Regions from separate parts of the Sporosarcina koreensis genome, predicted to be linked through region 1. Evidence: riboswitches for the same ligand, from Rfam matches in the RefSeq annotation. Region 1 holds a riboswitch; each other region holds the start of a gene.
The links. Region 1 has a riboswitch for lysine ahead of dapA (4-hydroxy-tetrahydrodipicolinate synthase). Riboswitches for the same ligand answer to the same signal wherever they lie in the genome.
Positions count from the first base shown of each region.

Region 2: another riboswitch for lysine. It lies ahead of ACFPTP_RS05025 (Na+/H+ antiporter NhaC family protein); the one in region 1 lies ahead of dapA (4-hydroxy-tetrahydrodipicolinate synthase).
Region 3: another riboswitch for lysine. It lies ahead of ACFPTP_RS04490 (amino acid permease); the one in region 1 lies ahead of dapA (4-hydroxy-tetrahydrodipicolinate synthase).

Region 1 is NZ_JBHSNP010000002.1:223,748-228,881, forward strand. It holds gene ACFPTP_RS01090 (hypothetical protein) at 1-177, shown strand, start outside; gene dapA (4-hydroxy-tetrahydrodipicolinate synthase) at 508-1,401, opposite strand; lysine riboswitch at 1,530-1,708, opposite strand; gene ACFPTP_RS01100 (toast rack family protein) at 1,828-2,550, opposite strand; gene ACFPTP_RS01105 (hypothetical protein) at 2,868-3,176, opposite strand; gene ACFPTP_RS01110 (hypothetical protein) at 3,456-3,644, shown strand; gene ACFPTP_RS01115 (YkuS family protein) at 3,741-3,977, opposite strand; gene ACFPTP_RS01120 (VOC family protein) at 4,144-4,524, shown strand; gene ACFPTP_RS01125 (protein adenylyltransferase SelO) at 4,572-5,134, shown strand, end outside.
Region 2 is NZ_JBHSNP010000009.1:234,447-239,580, reverse strand. It holds gene ACFPTP_RS05030 (sodium-dependent transporter) at 1-1,298, opposite strand, end outside; gene ACFPTP_RS05025 (Na+/H+ antiporter NhaC family protein) at 1,578-3,155, opposite strand; lysine riboswitch at 3,484-3,659, opposite strand; gene yunB (sporulation protein YunB) at 3,713-4,525, opposite strand; gene ACFPTP_RS05015 (bifunctional metallophosphatase/5'-nucleotidase) at 4,567-5,134, opposite strand, start outside.
Region 3 is NZ_JBHSNP010000009.1:119,166-124,299, reverse strand. It holds gene ACFPTP_RS04500 (uroporphyrinogen decarboxylase family protein) at 1-460, shown strand, start outside; gene ACFPTP_RS04495 (VOC family protein) at 683-931, opposite strand; lysine riboswitch at 1,081-1,258, shown strand; gene ACFPTP_RS04490 (amino acid permease) at 1,336-2,793, shown strand; gene ACFPTP_RS04485 (GNAT family N-acetyltransferase) at 2,953-3,516, shown strand; gene ltaS (lipoteichoic acid synthase) at 3,603-5,134, opposite strand, start outside.

The sequences.
Region 1 (5,134 bases):
AGCCTCAACTTGGCATTATTATCACAACATTATATTCTCGCATTTGTGTACGGGTCTGCTAGACTGTTGCCTTTCATAAGTAATGGGACAACGATTATATTCAATGCGTACATCTTCATGCTAATCACATTCACGCTAGGGTTTTTGGTGAATAAAAAGTGGGAGAAACGAGCTTAGACAGCTATGTATGTGGAAAGTTGTCCGAATTGTTCGATGATAAAGCTGGGAGCGGGAATGTATGCTCTAGTCGTAGCCATATTGTCATTAAACGACAAAAAATAATCCATCCTTGAGTTGATGGCTCATTTAGGATGGATTATTTTCACCATTCTGCCGATCCCCTTAGGGAACTGACGATATTACATTGACCGTTCAATGTGCAACCATTGGGCGGTCTTTTTTACAATATTCTTTCTCTACCCCTACTATACGGATTCTATCCGAGTGGTTCAAGCCGTTCGAATGTACCAAAGACTGGGCTGACATATATTGAGGGCTTATAGGAACTTACGCAATTGCATTCACTTTTTCTTCATACATGGACAATGCCTGCTGCAATGAACGTTGCTGCTCTTCATTCAACGGGATCATCGGCAAACGGACGCCGCCGACTGGGACTCCTTTTAGGTTCAACGCCGCTTTGACTGGTGTTGGGTTAGGAGCTGCAAAGAGTGCTTTCATCATAGGCAACAGTCTGCGATGGTTGCTGGCAGCCTCTATCGTATTGCCGATTTTAAAGTTGCGGATCATTGTTTGCATTTCATTCCCCAACACATGGGCAGATACAGAAACGACGCCTGTACCGCCTATGGATAATACAGGAAGTGTCAGCGCATCGTCGCCGCTGTATAATGAAAAACCTTCTCGTGTACGTTCGATAATTTCGGCCATCGCGTCTAAATCACCGCTCGCCTCTTTGATGGCAACGATATTTTTTATTTCCGAAAGGCGGATGGTCGTTTCGACTGACATGTTGACAGCGCTGCGCCCGGGAATATTGTACAGCATGATCGGTAAAGAAGTGGCCGCTGCAATTGTCTTGAAATGTTGGTACAATCCTTCTTGGCAAGGCTTGTTATAGTATGGGGTGACGAGCATGATGCCGTCGACGCCTGCATCTTCCGCCTGCATCGTCAGTTCAATCGATTCCCGTGTATTATTCGAGCCTGTACCTGCAATGACCGGGACTCTTCCGTTCACAACGTCAACTGTAAACCTGAACAATTCGACCTTTTCTTCGTTCGATAACGTAGGGGATTCTCCTGTTGTTCCTGCTACCACCAAGGCATCCGATCCGTTGGCGATTAAATGATTGATCAGATTCCTTGTCGCTGGGAAATCAATTTCACCATGTTCATCAAAAGGTGTCACCATTGCTGTTACGATTTGTCCGAAATTCATTTTTTCTCCACATCCTGTCTTTTATTTTGGTAAATAAAATAGAGGGTGAAGGGCAATTGCAAATAGAACACAAAAAGCAACAACGAGGGCTCGTTGTTGCTTGAAATAATAAAATAAATTATTTCTTTGCATAAGATAGCCCTCCATATAGTTTCCTATATGACAATCCTGGACTTGTTCAACCCAGAACCAGCTTCGAGATCAATGAGTGTCTCTCCACTTCGGCAAATTCCCCTTTCCACAATCATCTTGGGACCTCATTGTCCTCCGATTGTGTACTGATGGTCTTTGCGCCTCTATCCTTACTTCAAAACTTGCGAAATAAGATATTGTTAAATTAACTATCACTATACAACGATTCGTATAAAATTGCAAGTGAAACGTGAAAATAAAGTGAATTCATTAATTGACTGTGCACGACAAAATTTATTCGGCTATCTTGAATTTGACGTCGCCGACGCCGATGTCGAGAGAGATGTCGATGATGACGTCTGCGCCTGCGTAGGCATCATTCACGTAAACACCCTCGTTCTGCTTGGTAAGATCCTTCAAATCCACTCTTCCGATCCCTTTCGAAGCGTTCACCCTAACGCCGACCTCTCTTGGAAGGATGATTGTCACGTCGCCGACACCTAAGTCCATTTTAGCCCGGAAGCCTTTTTTCCAATCGCCGCTCAGATCGATAACGGATTCACCGACACCCGCGTCGATGGAAAGGCTGTTTAATTGGAGTCCTTGAAGTTTCAATCTCGATTTCGAAACACCCATATCAACGTTCAAGTCGATAGGAATGTCATTTGTCAATTGAAGGTCCCATTCGTTATCGACCTTGCGTTTATTGAATCCCAACCTTGTTCCCGAGCCTTGTTTAATTTTGACGTTGCCGACGTCCTGCCGTTTCTTATACGACACTTTCGGCTCAAGTCTTTTGTGGTTATAGGAAAACTCCCCACTGATCCATTCCGGAGAACCGCCCTCGATGTAAAGGTTGCCGACCCCGAAGTCGATGTCCACATCCAACGCCTTCGCTTTATCCTTTTCAATCGAAATCTCATTTCCGCTAGCTTTTGCAAACCAGTTGTTATACCCGTAGATGCCGATCACAACGAGAAAACCTGTCAGCAACGCGGTCCATAAAAGTTTATTCATCTTCATTTCTCCTTCATCCCCATTTTCTTCTATTCTACTCTATTTACGTGAAGAACTTACCAGTCGCTTGTTTGATTTTCATATACGACCTGAGGCTGAGGGGAAATGCATCTTGCGCACAGGACTCGGACATGTTTTGTCCCGCTCATTAATATAGTGGATAAAAGAGTGACGGAAGGATGAGGGAATGAGGCGGGTTCTTCTATATTCAGCAACTGTCTTCGTCGGAATTATCCTGGGCATCATCATCACAGTCATCATGGAATCCTAAAAAAAAAACAGAACCTAGGGCAGCTGCCGTAGGTTCTGTTTTACATTTACATGGTCTTCGTTTCCAAGTCAAAGATTCGTAATTTAATGCTCGTGAGTTCTTTAGAGATAGCTTGTCCCTCGGCGATGCGTTGGCTCGTTTGGTGCTCAAATTGACCGCCGGTTCCTTCCAAAAGGTGATCGACCCGATCAAAACGGCTGTGCATTTCAGTTCGCAAGCTACCTACTTCGGATTTCAAGTCTCCCATATCTGATTTCAAGCTGCCTACTTCGGATTTCAAGCCACCCATTTCGGTTTCAATATTATCAACCTTGGCGTTCAATCCTTCAAGCAATTGCAGAATCCTTTCCTCCATCCCTTTTATCCTCCTTTCCTTATCGTCTGGTGTCTACGTATTCGTGAATAATCTGTTGCTTACAGTATACAGTAAATGTAAAAGAAAGTCCATACAAACGGGAACGCACGTTTCGTTGAATAGAGTGCTTTGACACCAAGTACTTCATTTAAATCACAAAAACTGTACACTTACCTCTTGTCCTGTCGATAAATCGACGTACTCTATGGTAACGGGGGAATGGCGAATAATAAGCCCAATCCGCTATCCCTTGCCAATCAAAGGGGAGGAGGTATGGACATGTCATTATTTTTTGAGGATGAAATAGAAAAAATGAAGAGGAAGCTCGATCCTTCAGGATTAAAAGAAATGATGTCGCAGGATCCCCGCTTGAATGGACAATTGGATGCGCTTCGTGCGTTTCAGCGTAGGTACAGGGCGGAACAGCTGGAAGCTTCACGCAGGCGCCAGACATATTATTATCATTGATCAAAACAGCCCGCCAATGAGGTCAATTGGCGGGCTGTCATGTTTAATGGAAGGCAGAACCTACGGGGGCCATAGATTCTGTTGTTTCGGGGATGCTTATTGGAGGAGGTTCGCTTTCTTTTCGACTGCTTGGACGACATCGTCAACCGACATGCCCTTCATCGTGACGACAGGGAAGTTGAATTCATGCGTGTTCCCTTCATTGATGGCACGAACGACGCCGATATCGTAGCCGGTGACATCTTCATCGGTGTTAAACATCTTGGCTTCATAACCTTTAGCCACAAGAGCGTTCATAACGTCTTCATAAGGCTGTTCAACGGCAATTTTCATCGTTTCCAAATTCCTCCTTTCACCCTTCCATTCAAGTTCTCCCATACGATTCCCCGAATTGGTGAATTTATAAGTGAGGGCTGACTGGATAATGGCTAATAGGTCTTCTTATGCTGTAAGATAAGGTCAAGGACAAAACAAAAATATGGAAAGAGGGAAATTGAAAATGATTCATAAAATCGGACAAATTATGTTGTATGTGGACAATCAGGACGAATCAAAGGAATTCTGGACTGAGAAAGTCGGCTTCACCGTTGTCGGGGAAGAAGACAATGGCCAAGGGATGAAGTGGATTGAAATTGCGCCGACAGCACATGCAGAAACGAGCATCGTTCTGCATAATAAAAAGCTGATCGCAGAAATGCAGCCGGAATTGAATCTTGGAACACCCTCGCTTCTATTGTTTACGGAAAATCTGGATGCACTTTATGAAGACCTCAAAAGCAAAAAAGTGAAAGTCGGCGAACTGGTCACTATGCCTACGGGCCGAGTGTTCAACTTTGCGGACAATGAAGATAATTATTTTGCCGTATTGGAAAAGAAATAAATCCCTTAATTGCGAAGCGGACATCTTAGAAACGGGAGTTGAAGACGATGAAAGAATTCGGATGGCATTTAGATAATAGCTACACCCGTCTGCCGGAGCCATTCTTCGCGAAGACGGACCCTGAAGCGGCACCATCACCGGAGTTGGTCGTATTTAATCAACCATTGGCGGAGTCGCTCGGGCTGGATGTCGAATCGTTGGAAAGCGAGGAAGGAGTCGATATCCTCGCAGGAAACAAGATTCCTGAAGGCGCGGCGCCGATCGCGCAAGCGTATGCCGGACACCAATTCGGCCATTTTACGATGCTCGGGGATGGACGGGCAGTGTTGCTTGGCGAGCAGCTGACGCAAGGCAATCGGGTCGATATTCAACTAAAAGGCTCAGGAAGGACGCCGTTCTCCCGCGGTGGCGATGGACGGGCGGCGCTCGGTCCGATGCTCCGCGAATTCATCATGAGCGAGGCAATGCATTCACTTGGCATTCCAACGACGCGAAGCCTTGCAGTTGTTGTGACGGGAGCGCCGGTCTATCGTGAAGAGACGCTCGAAGGGGCTGTTTTAACACGGATTGCCGCAAGCCATATCCGAGTCGGAACTTTTCAATACGCTGC
Region 2 (5,134 bases), on a different contig from region 1:
CAAACTTTCCACCACATGCCGACACGTATATCCGAAATTTCATTTGCATGGTTTTCGAAAACGCGAAGCTTTTTGAAGACCCAAGCAATCAAGATGACTTCGACCAAACCGATTGCGGCTACACCGAATTGGTTGATGAAGTAGTCGGCCACGTCCAGGAAATATAATCCCCCGCGTGTTGCGAACAGCAATGAGATGATTGCTGCCAATCCGACTCCGAATACGACGGACTTCGTACGCGAAACGTTGAATTTATCCTGCACCCCTGCAATATACGTCTCACAGATTGAGATGAGTGAGGTGAGACCCGCCAAGACAAGCGACAGGAAGAACAGGGCACCGAACAGCCCACTCATTCCCGGCATTTCATTGATGATTTTCGGGAATACGACGAATGCGAGCCCAACGCCTGCAGAAGCAACTTCCGCAACTGATGTGTTCGCTTGCGTCGCCATGAATCCTAGTGCTGCGAACACTCCGATACCTGCAAGCAATTCAAACCCCGAGTTCGCAAACCCAGTGATGAATGCGTTATTCGTAATGTCCGATTTCTTCGGCAAATAACTTGAGTATGTGATCATGATAGCAAAGGCGATCGATAAACTGAAGAAAATATGTCCATACGCCGCAACCCATACTTGCGAATTTGCCAGCTTACTCAAATCCGGTTTAAAGAATGCCTCGAGTCCGAGAACCGCTCCGTCAAGCGTAAGCGCCCGGATGACGACGAGAAGAAATACGACGACAAGCATCGGTATGAATATCCGATTCGCCAATTCGATTCCACGTTTGACCCCTGCCAATAAAATGATGAAAGCGAGTGCCCAAACTAAGAGCAGCGGAAGAAGCACGCCTGGCACAATCCCGCCAACCTCTCCAGGAGTATCTGCCAAATTCAAAACGCTTCCGAACAGGAATCCTCCTGTATCATCCCCCCACGCTGTATTAAAGGAGTAGATCGTGTACTTCATCGCCCAAGCGATAATGACTGCATAATACGTTGAAATGACGAACGAAACGAAAATGCCCCACCAGCCCAACCACTCGGCCCCTTTTCCTTTCATACGAAAGAATGATAGTGGCGCAGATCCCCGATACTTATGACCTATCGTGAATTCCATGATCAGAATCGGAATTCCTGCGGTTAGGAGTGCAAATAAGTAAGGTATGAAAAATGCCCCTCCGCCGTTTTCATACGCAACGTATGGAAAACGCCAGATATTTCCTAACCCGACAGCTGATCCGACAGCCGCCAAAATAAAGCCGGCACGGGTCCCCCATTGCGAACGCTGTTCCATAATAAATCCCCTTTCCCTTTCCCTTTATTAATCTGTTAAAAGATTACCATTTTCAGATTATTATATAATCTTAAGACAAGTATATCCGTCTTAGTATCTATTGTCAAAATGTTTTTTATTGAAGAAATACCCAGCTCACATATGAAGTTTCCCTTTCGTCATGGGAATCCAGTACTGTCCCGGTAGTGGAAATTTATGATTGGTGGGTACAGTTTATGCTTCATTCCAAAAAAAAACTGCCACATCCGCCGAGTGTCCGGCGGGTGTGACAGTTAATCATTAAAAGGAAGTTGCTTTCACTTCCGCTTTATTCCGTTTTGACGTCCATACAGTGAACAAGCCTGCGATAAGAATAATGACCGCCGCAAGTCCGATCCAAACCGAACCAGTGAGCCCTAGGATAAAGTAGCCGATTGCAGCAATGCCTGCAGAAATCAAGGCATATGGAAGCTGTGTCGAAACATGGTCCATATGGTTGGATCCCGCACCGGTCGAGGACAGGATTGTCGTATCGGAAATCGGTGAACAGTGATCTCCGAATACAGCTCCTGCCAATACGGCCGATAACGCCGGCAGCAGCAATTCAGGTTCTGCATTGATCATAATCGTTCCGGCGATCGGGAGCAGTATCCCGAATGAGCCCCACGAAGTCCCGGTAGAAAATGCCATTAAGCCCGCAAGGATAAACATAATGACGGGCAGGAAGTTAACGGGAACATTCGACTGCTCCACGACGCTAGACAGGAATGGTCCTGTTTCCAACACGCCGATCAAATGCGTCAACGCCCATGCAAAAATCAAGATGAGAATCGCCGGCATCATCGCACCCGCACCACTGAAAAATGCCTTACTTACGAGGCTATACGAAGCTGTCTCGTTTTTCCCCATTTGGGAAATGTACAGAACCGCTGCCAATAATGTTCCCGCTAGGCCACCTACGACCAATGACATCGGAACATCCGTGTTTTCGAAAATCGTCCAGATGCTCGTCGAGCCGCCGATGCGGTAGCCTGTCCAAATCATCATTCCTAATGTTACAACGACGAGTGTAATGATTGGCGCAATCAAATCAATGACACGTCCATGGGAGTGAATCGGGAAATCCTCTTTCAATTGACCAGGGATTTCTTTCTTCGGATCGAAAAGCTCTCCTTTTTCTTGGGCGCGCGTCTCATGTTTTTTCATTTCAAAGTAATCGTTATTCGTCCAAGCAAAGAAGAACACCATTGCCAATGTAGCGATGACATAAAAGTTCATCGGCGCCATCATTAGAAACGCGGACAGCGGCGAGTAGCTGATTGCAGCAGATGTGCCAAAAATCAGAGCCAATTGGCCGATCAGAAATGCTCCCCAGCTGGAAATCGGCGAAATAACGCAAATCGGTGCAGACGTTGAATCGATGAAATACGCCAATTTCGCCCTTGAAATACGGTGCTGGTCCGTAATTGGACGTGCGATTTGTCCGACCGCTAATGAATTGAAATAATCATCCACAAAAATAAGGATTCCGATCAGCACAGTGAGCAGCTTTGCACCGCGTCTCGTTTTAATGCGCTTGACCGCCCATTCCGCAAAAGCCCTGCTTCCGCCGGACAAGCTGACAAATGCCGTAATGACACCTAGTAATAAAATGAAGATCATGATGAAAATATTATAAACATTCAATTCCCCTTCAGACCAGAAAGAGACGATCATAGCAGTCCAAAGATTTTTCAACGTATCGACCGGTGCAAAACTGGCGACTAATAATGCTGCCGTCACAATTCCCGATCCAAGCGATAATAATACCCTTTTCGTCGCCAATACCATCACAATTGCCACGATTGGCGGTAAAATCGAAACCCAAGTGCCTATCATAAAAACATTCCTCCAATTTTTGATTGAAGAACTAGTAGTGGGGAAATCCAAAAGCGGATGGTGGCGGTTAACTGTGATAGGCATAAGGCAGAACTGCGAAACGGCGCTTTTTGCCTTGCAGCAGAGCTGACTTATGACCCGAGCAAATCGAACTGCAATGGGTTCGATTTGCCGTATTTCTGCGGTTTTTGCAGAATTTAAGGCAGCTTTCCACCACCAGGAGCTAGACGTAAAAAAAAACCGACACCCTTTGCACTAGAATGTGCATCAGGTGTCGGCTTATTCTACGATTCGTTTGAAAGATAATCTAAGATGTTTTATCTAACGTACGATCTGTAGCTCATCATGCGATATATGCATGACAGTGCCATTCCTATTCGGAATGACCCCAGCTTGGATGGGTCGGCGTTCCATTCCAGCTTCGGCAAAACTTCCTTTCACGGGCGGTCATCGATGCCAATCTCGCGTCCATTACTCATAAGCCTTGCAGCCTCTACCTAATCGGTGTTCCTCTTGTTATACTAGCATAACACAAATTTAGCATTTTTCAAGGGCCGTTATTGTTTACCGCCGGGATTGAATGGAACTTCAATTTGCGGAGGGTTGCCTCCGCCCCCATTATAAATTTGAGGAATCGGGCTTTGGATCAATCCGATGGCTACAGGTATCCGCTGTTCCACGACGCTTCTCCGTGTTGCTAGCGGAACGACGATCTGGACGTTGACTTTCACCAATATATTCACTTCAATCATTGCGTTATTGATGCCGAACTCTGTAATATCAGTCTCTACGTTCGTCTGTACTTCCCCGATGACATGAAACCGGATTGGTATTTTCGGTCCGAAGTTCCCGATCAGTGGAAGACCGGCAGCTTGCCCCATCGGTACAAAAAAGACGACCCCTCCGGAACCATCCATCGCTTTCGGATCGTATTCGATATTCTCGCTGAGCGGAAGCATTTCCAACTTACCGCTTTCCGCCATTTTGAGATGCGACTCCACAAGACCATGGATTTCCGCCCTTGTTTTATTGATGATTTCGGCATTAAGTGTATTTGCCACCATTCCCTGTGAATCATTCGGCACATTTTCCATGATTTCTTTCACATCGTAAATTTCGGTGGACCTTGATTTAATTGCCTGCGTTATGACATGTGCCGCTATATTCTCCGTTTGGATTTCCGCATATGAAAGATAAACCGGAGTGAGCTTTGAGTTGACAAAATAGAGAAAAAGAACGACTGTCACGATGAACGCTGGAAAGATGAGCGGCAACAGGCGCCGCTTCCGGCGGGGCCTGCCATTTTGACTGGAACGGCGATAGCGGTTCCTTTTTTTATAATTTCGAGATGGCTGCCCATAAAATCTCAAAACGACCCCTCCTGCCTAATATTATGCAGGAACAGGGCCGTTCATTCTCGTTTATACCTTGCATTCCTCGTATCCGGATCGATACGATTATCTCTTTTCATTCCATACCAAATGAAGACATCCCGGATCAGTTCCGGCATATGATACTCCTTCTCCGCGGTTTTCAATGAAGGGAAAAAGTAGCCGAATGTGAACATATCTAGCGTTGCCAACGTGTACGTTTTTCCAGCAATCACTTTTCGATTGCCGGCATACAATTCCCCAGCGTCTGTCCGAAAAAGCCTTTCAAAAATCATTTTCCCCATGAATGTGCCACGAAAGCCGAGCCCTTTGATTTCTGTCTCCGGCCATGATTCATTTTTGGATAGTCTGTAAACTTCCAGCAGTTCCGCCCCGTCCAACGTTACTGTACAAGGATTGATAGGGTGTGGCAGCAAGGCGTGCACCATGCGTTTCGTCACCCAGCCCTTGTCGAGGCTCCCTAGGAATATCCCCGCATTGAACATGGCACAATCCGCACCTGTGTATTCGACCAATGCCCTTCCGAAAAATGAAGATATTGGACTGTCCACGAAGAGCTGTTGTTTTAATGGGCTTGCGGTGTAGAAG
Region 3 (5,134 bases), on a different contig from region 1:
CGGAGTAGATGGCTTCTTCTTCGCATCACAACTTGCAGACTTTGACAAAACAAGTTGGGAACGCTACGAAAGCTTCGGGAAAAGGTACGACTTAATAATCTTGAATGAAATAAACAATAAAACATGGTTTAACATCTTGCACATTCATGGATTAAGTCCTATGTTTAATGAACTAAAAGACTATCCAGTCCACGCAATTAACTGGCATGATCGAACTTCAAATATTTCTTTAAAAGATGCAAGAGCATTAACAGATAAGATTCTAATTGGTGGCATTGATGAGAATGGTGTACTTGCAAATGGTACGGATGCAGATTTATCTGCCCACTTTAAAGATGCTTTAGACCAAGTAGGCGATAATAAAATCATCTTCGGTCCAGGCTGTGTTGTCCCTTTAAGTATTCCAGAAGAAAAATTGATTCTTGCAAGAAAAATTGTAGAGAAATTAGAAGTAAATTAACTAGCTTAAACAATATAACATCAACAAATCCCCCACTTTAGAAATAATTCACATAAAATTAAGGGGAGCTTCTTTTACAAAAAGAAATAATAAAACGAGAACACAGCTAATCTTAAACTAGCTGTGTTCTCGTTTATTTTTAACCTACACATTAAATGATTATTTAATATGAACCTCTTCCAAGGCTCTTATACTTCAGCGACTACGCATGTAGCTTGCGATTCAGGCGCATCCATTTTCAACCAAATGCTGCTTCGCTTTTTCAAGTTCCTCTACGAAAACTTCCATTACGGGTCCGAGGTTGGTATCGCCTTCGAATAAGAAAATGTTATTGTTGTCCGTTCGGAATCCTACCTCATTGACAAAGCTCTTTTCAGGCTGTTTAAATCCAAAAACATTTTCGTAGAATAATTTTGCTTCCTCAACATTTTGCACTTGAAATCCGATGTTTTCCGATATTATATATTTCATAGAGCTCTTACTCCTTTCATCGCATGGTGAATTATAAATATTCTAACACATTCCCGCACTCCTGAAGAAGAGGAATGTGTAATACTTACCATTGCAATATGAATAATATCCGCCTATAATTTAAACATTAATTTAATACTCCCATTCACCGATGGGATAGAGGCTGCTGCTTATAAGAGTAGGACGGACGAGATTCTCTGAGATTGTTGACTCCGTGTGAAAGGATAAGTTGCCGAAGTGTGGGTAGATCATTGGATATCCATGCTGGTGATGTTTTCGAATAGGAACATCATTGTCACGTTTTCAACGTGGAGAACTATCTTCGGAAGGATTAACGCACATATCCAACAGCCGTCGATTTTCTTCGATGGCTGTTTTTTATGTACCTTCCCTGACAAAAAGGAGTGGACAACTTGGAGAATAATTTAACATCAACGAATACACCCCAATTAAAAAGAACATTAAAAGCCCGCCATCTGATGATGATTTCCCTTGGAGGTTCGATTGGAACTGGGATTTTCTTGGCAAGTGGAGGGGCAATCCATACTGCAGGGCCGGGAGGGGCATTGGTGGCGTATGCAGCTGTCGGGATCATGGTTTACTTCCTGATGACGAGCCTTGCGGAGATGGCGGCTTATATGCCTGTGGCGGGATCATTTAAAGAATATGCCACCCGATTCGTCGATCCGGCATTCGGGTTTGCGATCGGCTGGAACTATTGGTATAACTGGGCGATCACAATCGCCGCGGAACTGGCAGCGGTTGTCTTGATCATGAAATTCTGGTTTCCTGAAAGCCCTTCGTTCATATGGAGCGGGCTTGCCCTTCTGATCATGTTCGGCTTCAACTATATGTCCGTTAAAGGTTTTGGCGAAGCGGAATTTTGGTTTTCACTTATTAAAGTTGTGACGGTCATTATCTTCATCATTACCGGGTTTCTGATGATTTTTGGCATCATGGGCGGCGAAGCGATCGGCTTTTCAAACTTCACGATTGGCGATGCACCGTTCAACGGTGGATTCTTTGCCATCCTAGGCATTTTCATGGCAGCTGGGTTTTCATTCCAAGGTACGGAATTGCTTGGAGTCGCTGCCGGTGAAAGTGAAAACCCCGAAAAGACGATACCAAAAGCGGTGAACTCCGTATTTTGGCGCATCCTTCTTTTCTACGTCTTTGCGATTTTCGTCATCGGGATGATTATTCCGTATACCGATGCACGATTATTGAGTGAGTCGGTTTCTGTCAGCCCATTCACACTCGTTTTTGAACGGGCTGGATTTGCTTTTGCTGCTTCCGTTATGAACGCCATCATCTTGACTGCTGTATTATCTGCAGGTAATTCGGGGATGTACGCTTCAACGAGGATGCTTTGGGATTTGGCACGTAGTGGGAATGCACCGAAGTTCTTAGGGAAATTGGATAAGAGAGGCGTACCGGTCAATGCGTTGATCGCCACGACATTAGTCGGCTCCCTTGCCTTCCTATCGACTTTCTTCGGGGACGGTACGGTTTACGTCTGGTTGTTGAACGCATCGGGGATGGCTGGATTTGTTACTTGGCTAGGGATTGCAATCAGTCACTACCGCTTCAGAAGGGCCTATATTGCGCAGGGCGGTAATGTGTCAGATCTTCCTTATCGCGCAAAATGGTTCCCATTCGGTCCTTTGCTGGCCCTTGTCCTATGTATCTTCATCATTGCCGGCCAAAACTTCCAAGCCTTTACGGGCGGTGAAATCGATTGGAACGGCGCACTCGTTTCCTATATCGGTCTCCCCCTCTTCTTGATTGTTTGGCTGATTTATAAAGTGAAGTACAAAACAAAGTTGATACCTTTGAAGGAATGTGACTTGGAAAATAAGTGATGATATAAAATACTGGTTTCTTATTATAGAAATCAGTGTTTTTTTTATGGTGAGTTTGTTTCCTAATCATTGTTTCTATTTCAAAATCTATCTGTATATTTTAAAATAAGCGAAAGCAATAAAGGCCTTACACATTATTAGAGAAGGAGACAATGTTGCATGAACTATCAATCAGATATATTTCCAGTATTAGAAACGAATCGGTTACTATTAAGACGGATTGAGAAAGACGATGCCCATGATATTTTTACGTACCTATCCGATATTGAAGTAATGAAGCATTATGGTACGAAACCATTTCAAACAGTCGATGAAGCGATAAAAGCAATTTCAAAGTATGAATCATTGTTCAATGAAAATAGAGGGGTCAGATGGGGAATTACAATCAAGGAAGATAATAAGGTTATTGGCAGCTGTGCTTTTCATAATATGGTTTCTGAACATTTCAGAACTGATATTAGTTTTGTGTTAAGTAAAGATTTCTGGGGGCGAGGAATTGCTCAAGAAGCATTAAAAGCTGTAATCAAATATGGATTCGAGTATTTGAACATTAACAGGATCGAAGCAGTAATTGAACCATCTAATGTTCCATCACAAAAATTAGTTGAAAGACTTGGTTTTTCAAAGGAAGGGGTACTAAGAAGCTATGAATATTTTGACGGGAAATTTGATGATTTATATATGTTTTCCTTGTTAAAGTCTGACTTTGACTCTGATGAATAGAGAATCGTAGTCTAATCGATAGTCGATGCAAAAAAGAAGCATGCCCTCTCCATTCGGAGAGAACATGCTTCTTCTGCTGCGACATGTCATTCGTTTGATTGTACATCTGCATCTTTAGTGTAGTTATACTGAGATGGATCGACAGGCGTATACCCGTTTGGCGTATAGAATCGCAATAAGTCGCCATTCACGACTTTATCCGAAAGTTCCAATCTATAATCCACTTCTTTTTTCAAAGTATTGGCACGCTCCATTTGACGTTCGTCGAGCGGTAAGCCTGTTTGATTATCATAAAACTTTTCATTAATTGAATCGATCGTTGGGCTGACAAAATCGCCATTTCTAAACGGGACAACTTCATTATGCTCTTTCGAGAATAAATCGGAACCGAGTTGAACAAAGTTTTTCGTATCAATTCCAAGCAAATGCAACAACGTCGGAAGAAGGTCTGTTTGGCCGCCATACGTGTGGTTGACGCCGCCTTTCATTCCTGGAACATGTATGAATAAAGGTACGCGCTGCAAGTTCGCACTTTCATAAGGGGTAATTTCTTTCCCCATGATTTGTGCCATCGCTCTTTTATGATTCTCGGAAATACCATAATGGTCACCATATAGAACAATGACCGAGTTATCATATAAGCCCATTTCCTTTAATCGAGTGAAGACTTTTTCAATCGCTTCATCTGTATACCGCGCAGTTTGGAAATAATCGTCCACACTGACGTCCCCAGTATTGGCTTTATCGATTGTCACCAAGTCTTGATTCATCGCATAGGGATAGTGGTTCCCAACCGTAATGAATTTCGCATAGAAAGGCTGTGGCAGTGAACTCAACAGACTTTCAGATTGCTCATAGAACGGTTTATCCAACAATCCGTATTCCGCCATGTCGATTGGGTCACTCGTATCATAATAACCCGCATCGAAGAAATGGTCGAATCCAAATGCTTTATAGATGGTGTTCCGATTCCAGAAGCTGCCGTTATTACCGTGGAAGACAGCGGATGTATACCCATAATCCTTTAAAATACTTGGAGCGGCTTGGTACGTATTTTGTGCTTTCGTTATAAAAGCAGATCCTTGCGGCAATCCAAATAGGGAGTTCTCCAACATGAATTCCGCATCGGACGTTTTGCCTTGGCCCGTTTGGTGGAAGAAGTTATCGAAATACGCTGTATTCTTATCTTTCGTTAATGAATTTAAAAACGGTGTAACTTCTTCCCCGTTCAATTTGTAGTTAATCAGAAAGTTTTGGAATGATTCTAAATGCAAATAGATGACGTTCATTCCTTTGGCTGCCCCAAAATAGGCTGGATTCGGTTCGGCGTAAGCAGATTGTGTATAGTTGACAACATCTGTAAGATCACTGCTATCCGCCAACGCTCTTTGCGATGACGCTGCCGCCGTTTCCACCGAGTCATAAATCGTGTAATTATACATGCCTAGATATTTCACAATATAGTTTCGATCAAAACCGCGAGTCAACAGTTGCGGCCGACTAGCTTCAGCGAGTCCAAGATTGATAATGGAAATTACTAATGCGCCAGCAATAATGGCTGCCGCTTTTTTAGATCCCATCCGATTTGTCTCTTTTTGTACCTTACGTGAAAATCGAA